DNA from 4 places in the Rhizobium sp. WYCCWR 11146 genome. Region 1 is predicted to be linked to each of the others. Evidence: predicted binding sites of a transcription regulator. Region 1 holds the regulator's gene; each other region holds the start of a gene.
The links. Region 1 encodes LexA, which represses DNA repair genes until DNA is damaged. Its sites were predicted from a motif close to TGTTCNNNNTGTGTTCNG; they were not measured.

Region 1 (5,963 bases):
GCGGCCCATGCTGCCATCTTCGAGATAGACATCGACTTCGACGGTGGGATTGCCACGGCTATCGAGAATCTCGCGGGCGATGATATCGGTGATTGCAGTCATGGGTTCTTCCTGCTCGGTGGGTGATAAATGGTTCGAAACCTGTCTTAGTCGAAGGCGTGCAAATTACAATGCTGCAATAGCCTTCGGACCAGCGTTCGGATGTGGCCTATAGCACGATCATGTCAGACTGTTGAACGTCAAGCTGAACCTTAGGCCTTGGCGACCGCATCGAAGGCAAGCAGCTTTTCGAGAAGCCGCGGCATGTCCTTGAGATAGACCATGTTCGGGCCGTCGGAAGGGGCATTGTCGGGGTCCTGATGGGTTTCGACGAAGACACCAGCAATACCGGCAGCCACAGCGGCGCGCGCCAGGGTTTCCACGAATTCCCGCTGACCGCCGGAGGATTCGCCCTGGCCGCCCGGCTGCGCCACGGAATGGGTCGCATCGAAGATAACGGGCGCGCCCATCGCCGCCATGATCGGCAGCGAGCGCATGTCGGAAACCAGCGTATTGTAGCCGAATGAGGCGCCGCGCTCGCACAGCAGCACGTTCGGATTGCCGCTGGCATTGAGCTTCTTCAGGACGTTCCTCATATCCCAGGGAGCGAGGAACTGGCCCTTCTTGACATTGACGACGCGGCCGGTCTTGGCGGCGGCGATAAGAAGGTCGGTCTGGCGGCAGAGGAAGGCCGGGATCTGCAGGACGTCGACGATCTTTGCCACCTCCTCGCATTGCTCGGCGGTATGAACATCGGTCAGGACGGGAAAGCCGAATTCCTTCTTGAGGTCGGCAAAGACCTCCATGCCCTTCTCGATCCCGATACCGCGTTCAGCCGACAGCGAGGTCCGGTTCGCCTTGTCGAAGGAGCTCTTGTAGACGAGGCCGATGCCGAGCTTTCCGCAAAGCTCTTTCAGCGTGCCGGCAACCATGAAGGCGTGGTCGCGGCTCTCCATCTGGCAGGGACCGGCAATCAGCGACAGGCGGCCGGTATTGGAAAAAGTGACCTGGCCTTGGCCTTCGCCGATCCTGACTTCGGAATTCGTATCAGTGCTCATCGTGTTTCCTCGAAGGCGAAGAGCGTGCCCTGCCCGGGCGCGGGCTTCACCAGAATGCGATTGTTCTTGCGCGTGTATGTCACCCCGTTAGCAGCCAAATGCGCTTCTGTCACGGCAAGATCGGCGACAGTGAAGAGGATTGCCCGGCCGCGCAGGCCGCGATCTGCGGATGAGCCGGCGATGTCGAAATAGGCCTCCAGCCCTTCCGGCGTCATCAGGCTGATTTTCGCATTCGATGCTGCGATATTGACGCCGAACCCGGTCTTCTCGACTGCCGATTGCGCCACGGCAAGGCTGACGAAGGCAGCGAAGGCGGCCGGCTCCGGCGTGCAAAGCGCGATCTCGATTAGGCCGGTGACGCCATTGGCATGCGTCTCCAGCGCGGCGCGGTCAGCCGGCAGCGTGACGCGCTCGACGGTGAAGAGCAGGAGATCAGGCGCGCGCAGGTCGCCGGCGAAAGCCAGCTTGAAGCCGGCAATCGTCTCGGAACCGTCCGGCATCGTCATCGGCCGGGTGAACTGCAGCATCTCGCCGGCGCTCGATCCGTTGCCGACGAAATTCTGATGATCGATGCCGGCATCCTTGCTGCCGAAAGCCAGCCCCGAAAGCCCCTCCTCGCCGCAGCGGAAGCGGAAGGCCTGGTTGCGGGCGGTGAAGACATTGCCTTGCCGCGCTGATGCCTCGCTCTCCTCGACGCTCGCAATCCCGAGCGGCTCCAGATAAGTCTTGTCGGCAAAGAAGACGCAGGCATTCTCCGTTCCGAAGGGATGGCGCGCATCGGCGGCAACGGTGAAGCCGAGCTTGCCGAGCCTCTCGCGCGCCAGATCGATATTGACGACCGGCAGCACGACATGATCCAGCGGGTGCGGTTTGGCGGAGTGCTCGTTCATGATATCCCCTCTCCTAACACGGCAGAGATGTGTGAGAGTGCCGCCCAAGGCAAGACTTGTGTGCCAATCCGGCGAATGAAAATAAAAATCTCAACGAGTTGGCGCCAAGTTTTACGGAAATTTAGCTACTTGCGGAACACATATGGAACATATAGTGTATGTTCTGGATTTGTTTCAATCACGAGGTCACAACGTCGATGCTCACGCGCAAACAACAGGAGCTTCTCCTTTTCATTCATGAGCGCATGAAGGAATCCGGCGTTCCGCCATCTTTCGACGAAATGAAGGATGCCCTGGATCTCGCTTCCAAGTCCGGGATTCACCGGCTGATTACGGCGCTGGAGGAGCGTGGCTTCATTCGCCGCCTACCGAACCGCGCCCGTGCGCTCGAGGTCATCAAGCTTCCGGAGGCCTACAGCCCCAGCATCCAGCCCCGGCGCGGCTTTTCGCCGAGCGTCATCGAGGGCAGCCTCGGCAAACCTCAGCCGGTCGCCGCCCCCGCTCCCGCAAAACCCGTCGCCGACAACGGCAACTCGGTCTCCGTGCCGGTCATGGGCCGAATCGCTGCCGGCGTGCCGATCTCGGCGATCCAGAACAATACCCACGACATCGTCGTTCCGGCGGACATGCTCGGCTCCGGTGAACATTATGCGCTCGAGGTCAAGGGCGATTCGATGATCGACGCCGGCATCTTCGACGGCGACACCGTGATCATCCGCAATGGCAGCACCGCAAGTCCTGGCGACATCGTCGTTGCTCTCGTCGACGACGAAGAAGCGACGCTCAAGCGCTTCCGCCGCAAGGGCGCCTCGATCGCGCTGGAGGCCGCCAACCCGGCTTACGAGACCCGGATTTTCGGGCCGGACCGCGTCAAGGTTCAGGGCAAACTCGTCGGTCTCATTCGCCGCTATCACTGACATTGGCCAGGCCCGATTCGGTAAAACTGTTGCTGCGCCAGTCATAGGCGCGATGGCGCATCCATGGCCGCGACAATGCATCGAATGCGGTTGCGACCTCCAGGCCGGTGTCCGTGAAGCGCAACTCGATGGAACCCGTCCTGCGCAGCGTCTCACCGGTGAAGAGCGTCGCACCTGAGCGGCAATTGTTGAAGCGAAGGCGGACCGATGTCACGACGATATCGGCCGCGTCACATGCCGGGCCGAGATAGGCGGCATTGTCGATGACGGTTACCACCTGACCATTGCCGAGCCTTGATGTGCACCAGGCCTTCTTGACGCAGGAAAAGCGGTTTGCGTCACCGCCCGCTGCGGCCGCCCGCATCGCGGTCCTTGCTTCGTTCTGCTGATCGCGGGAAAGCCTGACGCGGCGGTCTTCTCCCTCAGGCGGGATAGCAGGACCATCCAGCATCTTCGGCGGGTCATGCTTCGGCAGGACTAGCGCTCTCTGCCACTGGTCGAAGATGAAATCCGGCGGTCTTTCACGGTTGGAAGCCATTGCTGCCGCCTCGACCACCGCGACGAGACTGCCATCCTCCGAAATCACCAGATCCGGCGGCCGGGGAACCGGTAGAAGCAACAGGATGAGTGTTGCGACCGCGATGATCGATGTGCCGGCATGGCGCAACCGGGTACGGAGCAGCGTCAGCAGCAGAAAGCCTGCCACGGCTATCGCGAAATACCAGGCGGGCATGCGGCCGACGTCGATATTGCCATCCCAGCCGGACACCGTCTTTGCGACCGCGATCACCAGATCGAGGCCGAATCCGACGACCTTCCAGGCCCAAACATCCAGACCGAAAGGCATTAGCAGCATCGCCAGCAAGCCGGCCGGCATGACGATGAAGGAGATGATCGGCATCGTCGCGAGGTTCGCCGGCAGGCCGTAGGCGGTCAGGCGATGAAAATGCTCGATCGAAAACAGCGCGGTGGAAAAACCGCCGATCAGCGAGGTCAGGAAGACGCCGCCGAAGAAGCCTGCAACTGTAACGAAGGGCCTGATGATCGGCAGCTTCAGGAAGGCGTTTTCGCGGACGCGCCGGTCCTTCCACAGCTGATAGCCCGAGACCAGCGCCAATGTCGCCGCAAAAGACATCTGGAAGCTCGGACCCAAAACCTCGGACGGCGAAATGACGATGATGACGAGCGCGGAGAGAGCGACATTGCGCAGGCTGATCGACGGCCGGTCGAAGAAGACGGCAATCAACATGATGGCCATCATGATGAAAGCGCGTTCTGCAGAGACCGCAAAGCCCGAGATCAGGAAATAGGCGGTGACGGCGATGAGCGCGCCGGCGGCAGCGATCTTCTTCGTCGGGTAGGCCTCAGCGATGCCGGGAAAGAGGCTGAGCAGCATCCGGAAGCCGACGAAAAAGATGCCGGCCGATAGCGCCATGTTGAGACCGGAGATGGCGATGATATGAGCCAGACCGGACTGGCGCAGCGCCTCCGTCGTTTCATTCGAGATGGCACGCCGCTCGTCCGTCACGAGAGCAGCGGCGAAAGCGCCAGTGTCGCCGGGCAGGATCGACCTTATGCGGTCACCAATGCCGCTGCGCAGCCGGTAGAGCCCTTCGAGCAGCGTTTCCGCCGTCGATCTGGCAGCCTGGGGACCAGCCTGCGCATCGACCTTCGTCGGTGCACCGTAGAAGAAGCCGTTGGCGCCGATGCCATCGAAATAGGCACCGAAGGAGAAGTCGTTGAGTTCGGGAAGTGCTGGACCTGCCGGCGGCGTCAGTCGCGCCCTGCCGGTGATGATATCGCCGATCTCGAAGGCCGCGTCCGCGCCGCGGACGATGGCGGTTATGCGTTCCGGCCGCCGCTTCAGCTCCGGTGCCTTAGTGCCGGTGACGGCAAGAATATAGCGCCACCGCCCGCGACCATCGCCTTCGCGCCGCTCGACACGGCCGGTCACCGTCGTCGTCACTGATGAATCGAGGATCACGGTCGAAGCCCGCCGGCTCTCGAACTGCGCCGTGACCATGCCGCAGACCACGAGCGAGAGCGCCAGCAGCGTTGCCCGCACTGCCGCCCGGCTGCGGCTGGCGATGAGAACCGCCACGGTCAGCGCCGACAGGCAGAGCAGCGATGCAACGAGCGGAAAATCCGATGCCGCGAGAAACCAGACGGCTGACCCGGCGCCGAGGAAGACCGGCGAGAACAGAAGCAGGCGGCCATGGTCCACCTCCTCGCCCAGCATGCGCATGCCGGCACGCAGCAATTGCGAGGCTGCGGCCGGCAGCCGGTGGCGCAATGGTGTCGTCGACTGCGTCCGTGTCGGTCGCGTCACCACGACAGGTGGTGAAAAATTGGAGGCGCCGGCAAGGTCTTCGCCTGCTTCCGGCCGCAATTCGACTGTCGTCAACTCCTGCATGAACCGCCCAAGCCCGGCTGCGAAGGCGGCCAGAATGCAACCTCCAATCAAATCCGGCAAGAATAATCGATTGAAATATGAGGGAAAATCGCGAGCGCCAAAAGACCAGTCGAATCATCGGCTTCCGATATGCGTGCGGCTCATCGCTGCAGTGCCTAAAAGGTGATACCGCAATGCACAAAATGCCATCACGGTAACTTGGCATTAGCTTCGCGATCATATAGCTATCGGTGAGGACGCTTAACCCCTATGGCGCTTTTATGGCGCCACCGCCATTTCGGAGGATCAGCATGACGGATCAAAGCGCTACAATAAAAATCGGTGACAAGTCTGTCGACCTTGCTGTCAAAAGCGGCACGATCGGCCCGAGCGTCATCGATATCGGTGCCCTCTACAAGAACACGGCTTCCTTCACCTACGATCCGGGTTTTACCTCGACCGCATCCTGTGAATCGAAAATCACCTACATCGACGGCGACGAAGGTGTCCTGTTGCATCGCGGCTATCCGATCGAGCAGCTCGCCGAGCACGGCGACTTCCTCGAAGTCTGCTACCTCCTGCTTTACGGCGAACTGCCGACCACCGTGCAGAAGAAGGATTTCGATTACCGCGTCACGCACCACACCATGGTGCACGAGCAAATGAG
Region 2 (5,963 bases), on a different contig from region 1:
GTAGCGGTCGCGATAGACGCAGTAGCCGCGGCGTTCGACCGACTGGCCGATCAGAGCGCCAGTCAGACCGCCGGCAACGGCGCCGACGGCGGCGCCACCCCAGCTGTTGGTGACGACACCGCCGATAACAGCGCCAGTGCCGGCGCCGATCGCCGTGCCTTGCTCGGTCGCTGTGCAAGATGCGAGTGCGCCCACGAGCGCACCAATAAGAACAATCTTCTTCATCATGTCGTAACTCCCCAGGTTAGTTGGCCTTTAGACGCGGCCCATTAGTACAAGGATAATGATAATCACGAGAACTAGCCCCAAACCGCCAGAAGGTCCATAGCCCCAGCCACGGCTATAACCCCAATTCGGCAAGGCTCCAATCAAGAGCAGAATGAGGATAACAAGTAGTATCGTGCCAAGCATGGTGTGTTTCCTTCATTTCATCCGCAATTTGGATGGACTGGAAACACGTATTGGCGATTTTTGTTCCCGGTTAAGCTCTGGAAATGTGACGAAGCCTGATTCACGGTTTAATTTCCGTCATTTCCGAAAATTGCCGCTATGGTTAAAAAGACATTTAAATACAATATGTTGCGGTGAACAAAGCGGGAAAATCGCGATGTCGCCGATTCGTCAGCGATTCGTTCCGTTTTTGATCGGCGAGCCGAGAGCGGCCGCCCCTGAGTTAACGCTGCGACTTAACGCCGTCTGAATCCGGTTTCCGAAAGATTAATGCCGATCTGACGAGGGCGGGGCGAAGGATCTGCCGCCCATGCGCATCTAGGACCTGGACCTGATAGCGCCACAAGATGTGGGCGTGAACGAAAGGCGAAAACGGCGGAGTCAGCGATTCGTCTCCGATTCGTTCCGGCTTTGGTCGAGAGGTTAATTTCGGGCGGATTTTCGCCTATCCAAGATCGGGCGGGAATTGCGGAGTCGCGATAGCGAAAATATGAACAGGTGAGAGTCTCGCGATTCAGCATCTAGTGGGAAAAAGTGATTCAAAATCAATACTTAGCCGTGAACAAAAGCTGAATCAGCGGGAGTCATCGATTCGTCGCTGATTCGTTCTTGCGCTGTTCCGAATCGGAAATTCGGGCGTTCCACGGGACTCGCAAAGGTCGTAATCCCCGATGCATTTTGAAATCTGCCCTTGCGTTTGCGACGGCAGCTGTCCATGTGTTGTCCAGCTTCCATCGAGGAGCCGAGATTTTCCTGGGGCCACCCGCCTCATTTGCATGGACTCATGACTCTGATTTCGCAGCCGATGATTCTGAGCGGGCGCGGTGTGACCGCGGTGCTCGGGCCGACCAATACCGGCAAGACCCATTATGCCATCGAGCGCATGGTTGCGCACGGGACGGGCGTGATCGGCCTGCCACTTCGGCTTCTGGCGCGCGAGGTCTATACGCGGGTGGTAGAGAAGGTCGGCGCGCAGAATGTGGCGCTGGTCACCGGCGAGGAAAAGATTTCGCCGCCCAATGCGCGTTTTTCCGTCTGCACTGTCGAAGCGATGCCGCGCGAGACCAAGGCCGCCTTCGTCGCGATCGACGAGGTGCAGCTCGCCGGCGATCTCGAACGCGGCCATATCTTCACCGACCGCATCCTGCATCTTCGCGGCCGCGAGGAAACGCTGCTGCTCGGCGCGGCAACGATGCGGCCGATCCTGCAGCAGCTCCTGCCCGGCATCACTATCGTCGAGCGGCCACGGCTTTCGCATCTTTTCTACGCCGGGCAGAAGAAGATCACACGGCTGCCGCAGCGCTCGGCCATCGTCGCCTTCTCTGCCGACGAGGTCTATGCCATCGCCGAGCTCATCCGCCGGCAGCGCGGTGGCGCGGCGGTGGTGCTCGGCGCGCTCAGCCCGCGCACCCGCAATGCGCAGGTGGCGCTCTATCAGGCGGGCGACGTCGAATATCTGGTGGCGACCGATGCGATCGGCATGGGCCTCAACCTCGATGTCGATCACGTCGCCTTTGCCCAGGACCGGAAATTCGACGGTTACCAGTTCCGCAATCTCAATCCGGGCGAACTCGGCCAGGTCGCCGGGCGCGCCGGACGGCATGTGCGGGACGGGACCTTCGGCGTCACCGGGCAAGTCTCGCCCTTCGACGACGAACTGGTGCAGCGCATCGAGGGGCACGAATTCGACAACGTCAAGGTTTTGCAGTGGCGGACGACGGAGATGGACTTCTCCTCAATCGCATCGCTGCGCGCCAGCCTTGAGGTGGGACCGCGCGTGCCGGGGCTGACGCGGGCATTGCCTGCGGTCGACCAGCAGGCGCTGGAACAGCTTTCGCGCTATCCCGAGGTCATCGATCTTGCCGACAGGCCGGCGCGCGTCGAAAAACTCTGGGAGGCTTGCGCGCTTCCCGATTATCGGCGTATCACCCCAGCACAACATGCCGATCTTATCTCGACCCTCTTTTCCGATCTTGTCCGCTATGGCACGGTGAATGAGCAGTTTCTTGCGGAGCAGGTTCATCGCTCCGATCGAACAGATGGGGAAATTGACACGCTTTCGGCGCGAATCGCGCAGATAAGGACCTGGACCTACGTTTCGAATCGGCCCGGTTGGCTTGCCGATCCGACACACTGGCAGGAAAAGACGCGGGAAATCGAAGATCGATTGTCCGACGCGTTACATGAAAGGTTGACGAAACGCTTTGTTGATCGCAGGACATCTGTGCTCATGAAGCGCCTGAGAGAGAATGCGATGCTGGAAGCTGAAATCAGTGTGAATGGCGATGTCTTCGTTGAAGGACATCATGTAGGGCAATTGAGCGGGTTCCGTTTCACGCCGGTGGCGGGAACGGACGGACCGGATGCCAAGGCGGTTCAGGCTGCGTCGCAGAAGGCGCTCGGGCTCGAGTTCGAAGCCCGCGCGGCCCGGATGCATGCCGCCGGCAACAGCGATCTGGTGATCGGTTCGGATGGGTTGATCCGTTGGCTGGGCGACCCGGTGGCGCGGCTTTCGGGCAGCGATCACATCATGCGTCCGCGCGTGATCCTGCTGGCCGACGAACAACTGACGGGCAATGCCCGCGATCACGTCGCCGCCCGCATCGAGCGCTTCGTCAATCATCATATCAGCACGGTGCTGAAGCCGCTCGATGATCTGTCGCGCGCCGAGGATCTGCAGGGCCTTGCCAAAGGGCTTGCCTTCCAGCTCGTCGAGAATCTCGGGGTGCTCTTCCGCCGCGACGTGACCGAAGAGGTGAAGTCGCTGGACCAGGAGGCCCGTGCCTCCATGCGCCGCTACGGCGTGCGTTTCGGCGCCTATCATATCTTCGTTCCCGCACTTCTGAAGCCGGCGCCGGCCGAGCTCATCACGCTGCTCTGGGCGCTGAAGAACGACGGTCTCGACAAGCCCGGCTACGGTGATCTCATTCCGGTGCTTGCCGCCGGCCGCACCTCCGTCGTCACGGATCCGACCTTCGAGCGGATGTTCTACAAGCTCGCCGGCTTCCGTTTCCTCGGCAAGCGAGCCGTACGCATCGACATCCTGGAACGGCTGGCCGATATCATCCGTCCGCTGCTGCAATGGAAGCCCGGCCAAAACAACCGTCCGGAGGGCGCCTATGATGGCCGCCGCTTCACGACGACGACGGCGATGCTGTCGATCCTCGGTGCGACGCTCGAGGACATGGAAGAAATCCTCAAGGGTCTCGGCTATCGCGCCGATGCCGTGAAGGCGGAAGAGGCATCACTACATCTTGCAGCGCAGGATGTGGCCTCGGTGCCTGCCGCCAGCGCACAAACGCCTGCGGAAGAGACAGCCGAGAAGGCCGATCACGACGATGCCGATGGCGCTGCGGAAGAGACTGCTGCCGAGCCATCCGCAACCGAGGCGGCTTCGGCGGTCGCCGACGCGCCGGTGACGGAAGCGGTCGAAACTCCCGCTCCGGCCGAACCGATCGAGACATCCGCTCCTGCGGAAGCGGTATCGGCTTCCGAGGAAGCAGGATCTGCTCCTGGGGAAGCCGGCGAGCCGACGGAACCGAAGCCGGTTCTTCTGTGGCGTCTTGGCGGTCGCAACGACAATCAGCGCCAGGCGCGCGGCGGGCATGGCGAACGCCGTGGCGGCCAGGGCGAGCAGCGCGGTCAGAACCAGGAGCGCGGCGACCGCAATCGCCGGCCGGGCGGCGGTGAAGGCGGCGAGGGCAATCGCAATGGCGACGGCCGCGACAACAATCGCCAGAACCGTGGCAAGGAAGGCGGCGGTCGCGATGGTGGCCGGCCGCAGCAGGCAAGAGGCGACCGCAATAACCAACCACGGGGCGACCAGCCGCGCGGTGACCGGCAGGACCGTGGTGATCGCAAGGATCGCGGCGAGCGTAACGATCGCAACGACCGCAACAACAATCGTGGCGGCTCGCAGCCGTTGCGCTTCGAGGCCAAGCCGCCGCGCAAGGAGAAGCCGATCGATCCGGATTCGCCTTTCGCCAAGCTCGCAGCTCTCAAGGAGCAGATGAAGAAGTAATCATGAGCGGGGAGACACAGCCGACAAGCGGTTCGCGCCAGCGCATCGACAAGTGGCTGTTCTTCGCGCGCATGGTGAAGTCGCGCTCGCTGGCGCAGAGCCATATCCAATCGGGCCATGTGCGCATCAACGGCGAGCGTTGCAGCCATCCAAGCCAGATGGTCAAGCCGGGCGACCGTATCGAGCTGACGCTGGAGCGGCGGGATGTCGTTCTCGTCATGCGCCTTGCCGGCGAACGGCGGGGGCCTTACGAGGAGGCGCGTCTGCTCTACGACGACCAATCCCCGCCGCCCGATGAGGCAAAACGTCTCACGGCCTACGAGCAGGCGATCCGGGCCAGCGGCACCGGCCGTCCGACCAAAAAGGAAAGACGTGCAATCGACAGGCTGATGTCGGACGAGGATTAGAAAACTCTGTCTGCGGCGGCGGCTTTTGCAGATCGTTTATCCTTGAAATCCGGCGATAAAGCCGATAGGTCACTGACAACCTGCCGGAAGCGTGCTTGCCTCCCAAGCCTGCTCACGCTTTTCCTCCGGCACGGGGATAGGCGCGACGTTCCAGGTTGCCCGGCCCCATCCGCATGGAAATCCTGGAGTTCTTCATGACCTATGTCGTGACCGACAATTGCATCAAGTGCAAATACACCGATTGCGTGGAAGTCTGCCCTGTCGACTGTTTCTATGAGGGCGAGAATTTCCTCGTCATCCATCCCGACGAATGCATCGATTGCGGCGTCTGCGAACCTGAATGTCCCGCCGAGGCGATCAAGCCCGATACCGAGCCGGGCCTCGACAAATGGCTGAAGATCAACACCGAATATGCCACGATCTGGCCGAATATCACGGTCAAGAAGGACCCTTTGCCCGAGGCCAAGGACATGGATGGCGAGACCGGAAAATTCGAAAAGTATTTTTCGGACAAGCCCGGTTCCGGCGATTGAGACAGCGCCCACATTCGGTCCCCGGATTCGGGGGACCGCGGGGCAAAACGTTTTAAAAGCTGCGTGAGGCATATGGGTGACATGTGTTGCCCGCATGACTCAAGCGAAGCAAATTATTGATTTCCTCATATTTTTATGATAGGTTTCGTCTACTGTTCCATTTGTGGCATGACGCATGCCCAAAACCATCACGAAAGCAAAACAAATCCGTACACGGTTTCCGTGACATATCAACGCTTTGAGCGCCGGGTCCCAAGATCGTGCGCAAGAAGTCTTTGCTTTTGCCCGATGGGACCAGAGTGAAGTCACCCGACGGATACTACCGTCTCACCCGGGCCTGACTGACCCGGCTCCGGCCGCCGCCGGAAGCGTAACAGGGAGTTTTTGAATAGAATGACGACTCAGCAGAAAAAGCCTTCTACAGCACGTCACGGCTTCAAGACCGGTGAATCGATCGTCTACCCCGCTCATGGCGTCGGTACCATCACCGCTATCGAAGAGCAAGAAGTTGCCGGCATGAAGCTCGAACTTTTCGTTATCGATTTCGAGAAG
Region 3 (5,963 bases), on a different contig from region 1:
GACAGCGGGTGCAGGCGGCAGCTTCCGCGCGCAGTGCTTCCAGCGTGCCCGCCGGCGCTTCGGGCTCGGCCGGAATGCTGCGCGCGGCTTCCTGCAGGCGATCGTGAAAGGGCAGCGACTGGGTCGCCTCCCGTGCAGCCATGGCCCGCACCTGGCTCTCCGCCGATGCGATCAGCCCAGGGATGAGATCGGCTTCCGGCAGGTTCTTCCAGTATTTTTTCGGCATCTCCGCCTGCATCGCCTTCAGCTTCAACCGCGCCGGATTGAAAATGCTGGCGTAGTAGGTGCGCCAAAGTTCGTCGGTAGCATCGGTGAGATTGGGTTTTTCGCACGGCGCGTCGCTCATCGTCAGCCGCTCGCCGTCCCAGGCGGCCGATCCCTTGGGCGTCGCGATCAGCCAGTCCATGTCGGTGAAGCGCCGTTGAAAGAAGGGCGCTGTGCGCCTGACGATATGGTGATCCGGCTCGAACCAGGCGAGGAATTTTCGACGGCCCACCGACACCGCACCAACCTCCTTGAAGCGAACGAAGGCCGTCATCTTGTGCGCGTCGCGCCGAACGTTTTTCGCCATCAGCCCGGCACGGGCGACGTCCTCGTCGGAAGCCACTTCAAGCAGTTGGCGGTCCAGTTGCAGCCGCCAGAGCAGACGGTAAAGCAGGGAAAAACGCGCCGCGTCGGAATGGCAGAGAACTGTCTCCGCGAGATCGATGAAGGCGGGCGGCACCGTCATCGGCTTGCGTGCCATGATAGGCGCCGGCGGCATGGCGTCGCATTGAAACGCAAGGTCCGCCTCCTCGCTTTTTTCGCGCCAATCGATCTCTTCCGGCAGGATGCCGGCGACCGCGAAAGCGCGCGCGGCGTCACGCCATTCGGCAAGCTCCCCGCGTCCTGCAAGCACGACCCGGCGCATCACAACAACGACAATTGTTCGGGTTGCGGTTCGAACATGGCGCGAAGGTCGGGGCGCTCGATCAATCGGCGCGGCGACCAGCCTTCCGCCGAGATGAAAGACTGAACCTTCTTGATCGAAATGCCGAGCCGCTGGAGATCATCGAGCCGCAACCGGCGAAAACGCCGCGCCGAAACGATCGCTTTGACGGTCTTGGTGCCGAGACCGGGCACGCGCAGCAACCGCTCACGCTCGGCCTTGTTAATATCGACGGGAAATTCGGCCCGATTGGCGAGCGCCCAGGCAAGCTTGGGGTCGAGGCTGAGATCGAGCATGCCGCCCGCCTGGTTTGCGGTGATCTCGTCGATGCCGAAACCGTAGAATCGATAGAGCCAGTCGGCCTGATAGAGCCGGTGCTCGCGCATCAGCGGCGGCTTGATCAGCGGCAGGTTTTTCGACGAGTCCGGAATCGGGCTGAAGGCGGAATAATAGACGCGCTTCAGCCCGTAGCTGCTGTAAAGCCGGCCGCTGGTCGCAAGGATGGTCGCATCGTTCGCGCCATCGGCGCCGACGATCATCTGTGTGCTCTGGCCGGCCGGCACGAAACGCTGACGCTTCTTCGTCTGCAGCGTCGGTTCGCCGGCGGCCTCAATCTTCAGCCGCAGATCCCCCATCGATCGCCGGATATTGGCAGGCTTCTTTTCCGGCGCAAAGCGGGTGATGCCGTTATCCGTCGGCAACTCGATATTGAGCGACAGCCTGTCGGCATGAAGCCCCGCCTCCTCGATCAGACGCGGCGACGCCTCGGGGATCGATTTCAGATGGATATAGCCGCGGAAATTATGGGTCACACGCAGTTCGCGGACGATGCGGACCATCTCTTCCATCGTGTAATCGGACGAACGAATGATGCCGGAGGAAAGGAACAGGCCTTCGATATAGTTGCGGCGGTAGAATTCCAGCGTCAGCCAGATGACCTCTTCGGGCGTGAAGCGCGCCCGTTCGACATTGCTCGACGAGCGATTGACGCAATAGGCGCAGTCGTAGATGCAGAAATTGGTCAGCAGTATTTTCAGAAGCGAAATGCACCGCCCGTCCGGAGCATAGGCATGACAGATACCGGATCCCTCGGTCGAACCGAGCCCGCCACTAGCCCGAGAATCACGCTTCACCGTTCCACTGGAAGCACAGGAAGCATCATATTTCGCGGCATCGGAAAGGATGGCCAAGCGTTCTGTTAGCGACTTCTTCATTAGTATGTTCACTATATGTTCCGGCATGCAGAGTCAATCGGGACGATCCGATTTCTGCCCATTTTCAAGTCGCACCACCTGATATCGGGGCGGGCCGCGTTTCTTTTATGCGAATTTTCTGGAAATCGGCCTTGGCGATCTGCTATAAGCGTCCGACTAAGATTGTGGCACGGTTCCGAAGCTCCCCTTCGGGACCTGTTTTCTTTTGTGTTCGCCGCTAATTGTGCGGATACGAGGATTGAAGGACAGAAAAATGGTTGAAAAGGTACCGATGACACCGGGCGGTTTCGTCAAGCTGCAGGAAGAGCTGCGCTGGCGTCAGCAGGAGGAGCGCCCTCGAATCATCGAGGCGATCGCCGAAGCCCGTGCCCATGGCGACCTTTCCGAAAACGCCGAATACCACGCCGCCAAGGAAGCCCAGAGTCACAACGAAGGCCGCATCAGCGAGCTGGAAGACCTGACAGCGCGCGCCGAGGTCATCGACCTCACCAAGATGTCGGGCGACAAGATCAAGTTCGGCGCCAAGGTGAAACTCATCGACGAGGACACCGATGAAGAAAAGACCTACCAGATCGTCGGCGACCAGGAAGCCGACGTCAAGGCCGGCCGCATCTCCATCTCCTCGCCGATCGCCCGTGCTCTGATCGGCAAGGAAGTCGGAGATTCCATCGAGGTCAATGCGCCGGGCGGCTCCAAGGCCTACGAAATCCTCCAGGTTTCCTGGGGCTGATCGCCCGCCAGCCGCGAGACCCCTCCCTTGCCCGATATCCGTGACGTCGAGATCATTGCGCCCAATTTCAAGCGCCGGCTCTCCGGCGTCACATCGACTATCGTCCAGCTCATCCCATGCCAGATCCGGCTCGGCATCAAGATCGCGACACTCGGGCCCGGCCTGCCGGAGGACCTGCCGAAACTTAAGGGGCGGCAGCTCCTCGGCCTCTGGCGCCCGCCGGCGCGCCGGCGCCAGCGCGTCTGGCACGCTCGCCGCAACAACGAGATGGCGGTCGGCATCCTGCTGCGCCATCTGTTGCGCATGCCGCTGAAGCTTCTCTTCACCTCGGCCGCGCAACGCCGGCACACCGCCTATACGAAATGGCTGATCCGTCGCATGGACGCCGTCATCGCGACTAGCGATCGATCCGGCTCGTTCCTCGAGGTGCCGCACACGGTCATCCAGCACGGCGTCGACCTTGCTCTGTTCCATCCGCCGGAAACGGCGGAGGACGGCATCGCCGCCACCAGCCTGCCGGGCCGCCATCTCATCGGCTGCTTCGGCCGCGTGCGCCATCAGAAGGGCACCGATCTTTTCGTCCAGGCGATGATCGAACTGCTGCCGCAGCACCCCGACTGGACGGCGGTCGTCTCCGGCCGGGTGACGACCGAACACACGGCATTTGGCGACAAACTCAAGGCGGATGTCGCGGCCGCCGGGCTCAGCGACCGTATCCTCTTCCTCGGCGAAGTGCCTGACATCAAGGTCTGGTATCGCCGCCTGACGCTTTACGTCGCCCCTTCCCGCAACGAGGGTTTCGGCCTGACGCCGCTCGAAGCCATGGCCTCGCGCACTGCGGTGGTGGCATCGGACGCCGGCGCCTATGCCGAGCTCATCGTCACGGGCGAGACGGGCTCGGTCGTCGCCGCCGGCGATGTCGAGGCGCTGACGCGGGCAATCGCGCCCTATATCGCAGATCCCGCGCTGGCGATCGCGCATGGCGAGAATGCGCTGCGGCATGTCAGGGCGAATTTCGCGCTGGAGAAAGAAGCGAGCGCGATCGGCGCCATTTACAACAGCCTTTTCGGCGACAATCGCAGCTGAGGCAGAAAAGAGAAACGGCCCGCTGGATGACGGGCCGTTGAAAGAATTTTAGGACTGCGGACAGTTCGGTCAGTTATTCAGCCGGCTGCAGCCCGGCAGCGGGAGCACTCTCCCCGGTCTGGCCGCCCAGTGCGGCGGCGAGCTGCACCGTATCCAGCTCGTTTTCCCAACGTGCCACGACGATCGTCGCAACCGCATTGCCGACGAGGTTGGTCAGCGCCCGGCATTCCGACATGAATCGGTCGATGCCGAGGATGAGCGCCATGCCGGCGACCGGTACGGAGGGCACGACGGAGAGCGTCGCGGCAAGCGTGATGAAGCCGGCGCCGGTGATGCCTGCGGCACCCTTCGAGCTCAGCATCGCCACTAGCAGCAACAGGATCTGATCACCCCAGGAGAGATGGATGCCGGTTGCCTGAGCAATGAACAAGGCAGCCAGCGTCATGTAGATGTTGGTGCCGTCGAGATTGAAGGAATAGCCCGTGGGGATGACGAGGCCGACGACCGAGCGCTTGCAGCCGGCCTTTTCCATCTTGTTCATCAGTCCCGGAAGGGCAGCCTCCGAAGACGAGGTGCCGAGGACCAGCAGCAGTTCTTCCTTGATGTAGCGCAGCAGCGCCACAATCGAGAAGCCGTTGTAGCGGGCGACAGCGCCGAGAACGACGAGGACGAAGAGCAGAGAGGTGATGTAGAAGGTGCCGATCAGCATGGCGAGGTTGGCGATCGATCCGACGCCGTACTTGCCGATGGTGAATGCCATGGCGCCGAAGGCGCCGATCGGGGCAGCCTTCATAAGGATGGCGACGAGCTTGAACACGGGCGCCGTCAGGGCATTGAGGAAGTTGACGACCGGTTCGCTCTTTTCGCCGACCATGGCGAGCGCGATGCCGAAGAGCACCGAGAAGAATAGCACCTGCAGAATGTCGCCATCGGCGAAAGCGCCGACGATCGTCGTCGGGATGATGTTGGTCAGGAAACCGACGATGCTTTGCTCATGCGCCTTTGCGGCGTAGCCGGCGACGGCGGCCGGATCCAGCGAGGCCGGATCGATGTTCATGCCGGCGCCGGGCTGGACGACATTGGCGACGATCAGGCCGATGATGAGCGCCAATGTCGAGAATGTCAGGAAGTAGAGCATCGCCTTGCCGGCGACGCGGCCGACCTTCTGCAGGTCGCTCATGCCGGCAATGCCGGTCGCAACCGTCAGAAAGATGACCGGCGCGATGATCATCTTGACGAGCTTGATGAAGGCATCGCCGAGCGGCTTCAGCTGGGTGCCGAATTCAGGATAGAAATGGCCGAGAAGGATACCCGCAGCGATAGCCGCGAGAACCTGAACGTAAAGATGGCTATAAAAGGGCTTCTTGCCCTTGCTGCCTGCGATTGCATCGAGTGGTGCTGCGATCATGATGTCCTCCTAATGGCTCGTCCGGAACGAACTCCGGCCTCCCGAGCCGTTCGCTTCAAGTCCAACAGCTCAGCCGTTGTTGCCCCATTCTTCGCAATCGCCGTGCCAGTTTTGCGCCGACTAGCCAACAAGTTGAATTTATTAATGAAAAATTTATTTTGCTGCTGACGGGTCATTAAGTAATGCGGAAATCCGCACAAATCCATTTGCGTCTCGTGCAGAAAAATGCACAAATCCGCCATGTCCGTGTCGCAGAAATTGTGGCCTCCCCTACCCGTGCAACACCGCATCCGCCGGATGTGGTGGGCCTATGCCGTGCTCGCCCTTGTCGCTGTCGTCGCAAGCCTCTGGGCCAGCGGCGAGATCGGCCGGCACCGGGCGGAGGCTGCCCTCGAGGAACAGGCCCGCATGGATGCGAGGCTGAATGCGGCGTTGCTGCGCACGGTTCTTGAAAAATACCGGGCGCTTCCCTTCGTGCTGTCGCAGGATACCGCGATCGCCGCGGCACTGGCAGGCAGCGATGTCGGCACGTTCGAGCGGCTCAGTCAGAAGTTGGAAATGCTGGCAGCGGGCACCAAGGCCGCCGTCATCTATGTC
Region 4 (5,963 bases), 140 kb from region 1:
CGATCTGGTTGCGGTCGAGAAACGCATCGAGCATTTTTCGTTCCATCTCGAGAACGGAATCCTCGATTGTGCGCACGATGGGAAGATAGCCGTCGATAATGAAATCGAGAATGGCATGCAGAATGTAGTCGGTGCCATGGCAGAGCGTCTGCGGCGATGTCTCTAGCCGGCCGCGCAGCTCTCCGTGCCCGCGCTCCGACCCATTGCGGACGGTGATGATATAGCGCTTGCCGACGAAAATTGCGGTTTCCCCGTAGGTGATATGGTCCCCCTCGAGCTGTGCCGTCTTTGCGATGACGAACAACTGGTCGTCATAAACGCTGAGCTTCGGCATCTGCAAAGAGCTGAGCGCATCGGCGATCGAGAGTTCGTGAAGGCCAAAACGGCCTTGCAGCAGCAGGAGCTCGTCCCGGCTAGGCTTGTGCAGCCCGATCCAGATGAATTCGTTGTCCGTCGCCGGAATGGAGGCCGCCTCGAAAGCTATGGCCTCGACCCGCCGTCCGTTGCGATAGAGATAGGATGCGGCAACGCTCATGCGGGCTCCCAGGTTACCACGATCATGATGCCCTCATGGAGTGCGTGACCGACGATGTGATACCCACAATGTTGCGATCCTTTTGTGACTATCCAGCCCGGCCTATTTCGCCAGCGCCTGCTGCAGGGCGATCGCCCCGTGCGGCGCATTGACCTTGCCCTCATGGATCATGAAGGCGAAGACGTCGCGCGGCTCGGTCTTTACCTTGCGATCTCCATCGATCAGCGGCAGGTCATCAGGAACCTTGCCCTCGGCCCATGTCTCCAGCCGGTTTGCCCAGGCCCTCAGGTCCTTTTCCGGGTAGCAGGTCGGAATATCGTCCGAGCCCTTCTGCAGCCGCGCATAGACGAAATCGGCCGTCACGTCGGCGATCATCGGATATTCGAAATGTTCAGCGCAGACCGGAGCCACGCCGTATTTCGAAAGCAGCGCCACGAACTCCGGCACCTTGAAGGAATCGTGCCGCACCTCGACCACGTGGCGGAGCGCCAACCCATCCTGTTTTGCCGGCAGCAGCTTCAGGAAGGCTTCGAAATCATCCGAATCGAACCTCTTCGTCGGTGCGAACTGCCACAGCAGCGGCCCGAGATGATCGCCGAGTTCGCTGATGCCCGATGATAGGAACCGCTCCATCGATTCACCGGCTTCGGCAAGCACCCGCCGATTGGTGACGAAACGTGTCGCCTTCAGCGAAAAGATGAAACCGTCGGGCACGTCAGCCGCCCATTTGGCGAAGACCGCAGGCTTCTGCGTGCTGTAATAGGTGCCGTTGACCTCGATGACCTTCAACTGGCGGCTGGCATAATTCAGCTCGTCCTTCTGTTTCAGGCTCTCGGGAAAGAAATGCCCGCGCCAGGGCTCGAAGGTCCAGCCGCCGATGCCGGTGCGGATAGTGCCGGATTTCGTCATGTCGTCCTCCCCATTCGCAGCCGCTCAGGCCGCATTGATCTCTTTCACCATGTCGACGAGCGTCCATCCTGGCCGATAAGGGCTCGGTCGGCGACCCGTTTCCCGAAACCCGAAGGCGCTATAGAGCGCGATGTTCCGCTCCATCCGCGCATTGGTGTAGAGCCGAATCTCCTGCACGGCTCGTTCCCGCGCCTTGCCTTCCAGCCAACGCAGCATCGCCAGCCCATGCCCGGCACCCTGAAAGGCCGGCGAGACCGCGATGCTGAACAGCATGAGGTGACCGGAATGTTGCTCGACGACCACCAGGCCGGCCGTTTGCCCGCCGATCTCGCAGAGCCAGACCTCGCCGCGTTCGATCCGCGGCGCATAATCCTCCGTCACCGGCATCGGCGGAGCGCCGAAGAGCTCGCTATAGGGCCGGTAGGCGGCTGTTGTCAGCGTCGCGATCGTTTCCAGATCATCGGGCGACGCTGGCCTCATTGTCATTCCGCCGCAACCGCCTTCTTCACCGGCCGCCGTTCCAGCAATTCCTTCAGGAAGTGTCCGGTATAGGACCGCTTCTCCTTGACGATCGCTTCCGGCGTGCCGGTCGCGACGATCTCGCCGCCGCCATCGCCGCCTTCAGGACCGAAATCAAGCACCCAGTCGGCGGTCTTGATGACTTCGAGGTTGTGCTCGATCACCACCACCGAATTGCCCTGGTTGACCAGTTCGTGCAGCATTTCGAGCAGCTTGGCGACGTCGTGAAAATGCAGGCCGGTCGTGGGTTCATCGAGAATGTAGAGCGTGCGCCCCGTCGAGCGTTTCGACAGCTCCTTGGCAAGCTTGACGCGCTGCGCCTCGCCGCCCGAGAGCGTATTCGCCTGCTGGCCGACCTTGATATAGCCGAGACCGACATCCTTCAGCGCTTGCAGCTTGTCGCGCACGGCAGGCACCGCCGCGAAGAAATCGACGCCTTCCTCCACCGTCATGTCGAGCACGTCGGCGATCGACCTCTGTTTGAAGGTGACGTTGAGTGTCTCGCGATTGTAGCGCTTGCCGTGGCAGACGTCGCAGGTGACGTAGACATCGGGCAGGAAGTGCATCTCGATCTTGATGACGCCGTCGCCCTGGCAGGCCTCGCAGCGCCCGCCCTTGACGTTGAAGGAGAAACGGCCCGGCTGGTAGCCGCGGGCCTTGGCCTCCGGCAGGCCGGCGAACCAGTCGCGGATCGGCGTGAAGGCGCCGGTATAGGTTGCCGGGTTCGAGCGCGGCGTACGGCCGATTGGCGATTGGTCGATATCGATCACCTTGTCGATATGCTCGAAGCCGTCGATGCGGTCGTGATCGGCCGGGTTTTCACGCGCGCCCATGACGCGGCGCGCGGCCGATTTATAGAGCGTCTCGATCAGGAAGGTGGATTTGCCGCCGCCGGAAACGCCGGTCACCGCCGTGAACACCCCGAGCGGGATCGACGCAGTGACGTTCTTCAGATTGTTGCCGCGCGCGCCGACCACCTTGATCTCGCGGCCCTTCTTCGACTTGCGGCGCTCGTCGGGAACGGGAACGCCGAGTTCGCCGGAGAGATATTTGCCGGTCAGCGAGTTCGGATTGTCCATGATGTCCTGCGGCGTACCATGGGCGATGACCTGGCCGCCGTGAATGCCGGCCGCCGGGCCGATATCGACGACGTCGTCGGCCGTCATGATCGCATCCTCGTCATGTTCGACGACGATGACGGTGTTGCCGATGTCGCGCAGGTGCTTCAGCGTGTCGAGCAGCCGGGCATTGTCGCGCTGATGCAGGCCGATCGACGGCTCATCGAGCACGTAGAGCACGCCGGTCAGCCCCGAGCCGATCTGCGAGGCAAGCCGGATGCGCTGGCTTTCGCCGCCCGACAAGGTGCCGGAATTGCGCGACAGGCTGAGATATTCCAGGCCGACATCGTTGAGGAAACGCAGCCGGTCGCGGATTTCCTTGAGGATGCGCACGGCGATCTCGTTCTGCTTGGCATTGAAGCTTGCCGGCAGCGTCTCGAACCAGTCGCGGGCGATGCGGATCGACATACCAGTCACTTCGCCGATATGCAGCGTGTCGATCTTCACCGCCAAGGCCTCCGGCTTCAGGCGGAAGCCATTGCAGGAAGGGCAGGGGGCAGCCGACATGAAGCGCTCGATGTCTTCGCGCGCCCAGGCGGAATCGGTCTCCTTCCACCGCCGCTCGAGATTGGTGATGATGCCTTCGAAATTCTTCTGCGTCGTATAGGAGCGGGCGCCGTCGGCGTAGTGGAATTCGATCTTGTCGTTGGTGCCGTTGAGGATGACGTCCTTGGCCTCGTCGGAAAGATCGTTCCAGCGCGTGCCGAGCTTGAAGCCGTAATGTTTGCCGAGCGCTTCCAGCGTCTGGTTGTAATAGGGCGAGGTCGACTTCGCCCAGGGCGCGATCGCCCCGTCGCGCAGCGTCCGCTCGGGCTCGGGCACGATCAGATCCGGATCGATCTTCTGCTGAGCGCCGAGGCCGTCACAGGTCGGGCAGGCGCCGAAGGGATTGTTGAAGGAGAACAGCCTGGGTTCGATTTCGGGAATGGTGAAGCCGGAGACCGGGCAGGCGAACTTCTCCGAAAACAGCACGCGTTCATGCGTCTCGTTCAGCGACTTGTTGGCCGAGCCGCCGGCCGACGTCTCTTCCGGCGGCAGCGGCTTGTCGGCGAATTCGGCGACCGCCAGCCCGTCGGCGAGCTTCAGGCAGGTCTCCAGACTGTCGGCCAGCCGCGCCGAGACATCCGAGCGCACGACGATGCGGTCGACCACCACGTCGATGTCGTGCTTATATTTCTTGTCGAGCACCGGCGCCTCGGCGATCTCGTAGAACTGCCCGTCGACCTTGACGCGCTGGAAGCCCTTCTTCATGAGCTCCGCCAGTTCCTTCTTGTATTCGCCCTTGCGCCCGCGCACGAGCGGCGCAAGGATATAAAGACGGGTGCCCTCGCCGAAATCGAGGATGCGGTCGACCATCTGGCTGACGGTCTGGCTTTCGATCGGCAGGCCGGTCGCCGGCGAATAGGGAACGCCGACGCGGGCAAAGAGCAGGCGCATGTAGTCGTAGATCTCGGTGACGGTGCCGACCGTCGAGCGCGGATTGCGCGAGGTGGTCTTCTGCTCGATCGAGATTGCCGGCGACAGCCCGTCGATCTGGTCGACATCGGGCTTCTGCATCATTTCGAGGAACTGCCGGGCATAGGCCGACAGGCTCTCGACATAGCGCCGCTGGCCCTCGGCATAGATCGTGTCGAAGGCGAGCGAGGATTTGCCCGAACCCGACAGCCCGGTCATGACGATCAGCTTGTTACGCGGCAGATCGAGATCGATGCTCTTGAGATTATGCTCGCGCGCGCCGCGGATGGAGATCGTCTTCAGTTCGCTCATCGTCTCTGCTTTGGTTTTCTGGATAACAGCCCTTATTTAGTGATGCCGACGGGCGAGTCGAGGCTGAATATCCACAAGGGCTGAAGGTTTTCGATTCTGTTGACAGGATCATACGGATAAACTAGAACAAATAAAGAACAAAATTCCTGATGGATGCATGCGGCTTTCTGATGGATAAACATGTGGATTAAATGCCGCCCATGCGCATCGGCGGTCCGTGATGGTTTAAGGTGCGCCGATCGATTAAACGCCGCCGGGCAGGGCGGCAGGCAGGGTGAGAAGCATGGCTGGTAGTGTGAATAAGGTAATTCTGATTGGAAACGTCGGTGCAGATCCCGAAATCCGCCGCACTCAGGATGGCCGGCCGATCGCCAATCTTCGTATCGCGACCTCGGAGACCTGGCGCGATCGCAATTCCGGCGAGCGCCGCGAGAAGACTGAATGGCACACTGTTGTCGTCTTCAACGAGGGCCTCTGCAAGGTCGTCGAACAATATGTGAAGAAGGGCGCCAAGCTCTATATCGAAGGCCAGCTGCAGACCCGCAAGTGGCAGGACCAGCAGGGCCAGGACCGCTACAGCACGGAAGTGGTGCTGCAGGGTTTCGGTTCGACGCTGACGATGCTCGACGGCCGCGGTGAAGGCGGCGGCGCGAGCGGCGGCCGTGGCAGTGCCGGTGGCGGCAACGATTATGGCGACGATTACGGCGCCCCGGCTCCCTCCTCATCGCCGAGCCGCGGCGGTGGTGGCGGCGGCAACTTCTCGCGGGATCTCGACGACGACATCCCGTTCTGATCAACCGCGTTTCGTGGCTTGAAAGACCTGAGAGCATGATGCTTTGACGGCGTCATGCTCTTTTTCTTTGATCTCGTGGCAGAATTCAGACCGAATGACGTCAATCATCTGCCGCTGCAGTGCGGTGTCGCGCCTATCAGGTCGAGCGCCGATTTCCTGCGGCGCTTCCGAGCGGCTATCGAAATGCAAAGCTTCAGTGTGGCTCGCGTTTCTTGGCGTATCGGTAAATGTAGTGTTCGGACCGTAGCCGAGGCACTAGCTGTCTGCTGCAAGGTTTTCAACGAAAAGAAGAAAACGTTGTGGTTCCTATCGCTGGTTAGCC

Region 2: the regulator LexA is predicted to act here: its motif matches at 1,055-1,072, upstream of HX899_RS14145 (helicase-related protein).
Region 3: the regulator LexA is predicted to act here: its motif matches at 2,148-2,165, upstream of HX899_RS11395 (putative DNA modification/repair radical SAM protein).
Region 4: the regulator LexA is predicted to act here: its motif matches at 4,971-4,988, upstream of uvrA (excinuclease ABC subunit UvrA).

What each region holds. Positions count from the first base shown of each region.
Region 1 covers NZ_JACCEY010000037.1:137,934-143,896, reverse strand. The annotation lists gene eno (phosphopyruvate hydratase) at 1-102, opposite strand, end outside; gene kdsA (3-deoxy-8-phosphooctulonate synthase) at 252-1,097, opposite strand; gene HX899_RS28315 (VOC family protein) at 1,094-1,987, opposite strand; gene lexA (transcriptional repressor LexA) at 2,185-2,904, shown strand; gene HX899_RS28305 (ComEC/Rec2 family competence protein) at 2,885-5,317, opposite strand; gene gltA (citrate synthase) at 5,608-5,963, shown strand, end outside.
Region 2 covers NZ_JACCEY010000019.1:195,096-201,058, forward strand. The annotation lists gene HX899_RS14135 (YMGG-like glycine zipper-containing protein) at 1-228, opposite strand, end outside; gene HX899_RS14140 (DUF3309 family protein) at 256-411, opposite strand; gene HX899_RS14145 (helicase-related protein) at 1,235-4,471, shown strand; gene HX899_RS14150 (RNA-binding S4 domain-containing protein) at 4,474-4,878, shown strand; gene fdxA (ferredoxin FdxA) at 5,073-5,411, shown strand; gene HX899_RS14160 (CarD family transcriptional regulator) at 5,805-5,963, shown strand, end outside.
Region 3 covers NZ_JACCEY010000016.1:296,615-302,577, reverse strand. The annotation lists gene HX899_RS11400 (UdgX family uracil-DNA binding protein) at 1-910, opposite strand, end outside; gene HX899_RS11395 (putative DNA modification/repair radical SAM protein) at 910-2,142, opposite strand; gene greA (transcription elongation factor GreA) at 2,396-2,872, shown strand; gene HX899_RS11385 (glycosyltransferase family 4 protein) at 2,900-3,958, shown strand; gene HX899_RS11380 (dicarboxylate/amino acid:cation symporter) at 4,032-5,366, opposite strand; gene HX899_RS11375 (ATP-binding protein) at 5,592-5,963, shown strand, end outside.
Region 4 covers NZ_JACCEY010000037.1:282,617-288,579, forward strand. The annotation lists gene HX899_RS28995 (magnesium and cobalt transport protein CorA) at 1-535, opposite strand, end outside; gene HX899_RS29000 (DUF72 domain-containing protein) at 638-1,444, opposite strand; gene HX899_RS29005 (GNAT family N-acetyltransferase) at 1,469-1,930, opposite strand; gene uvrA (excinuclease ABC subunit UvrA) at 1,927-4,848, opposite strand; gene HX899_RS29015 (single-stranded DNA-binding protein) at 5,132-5,641, shown strand.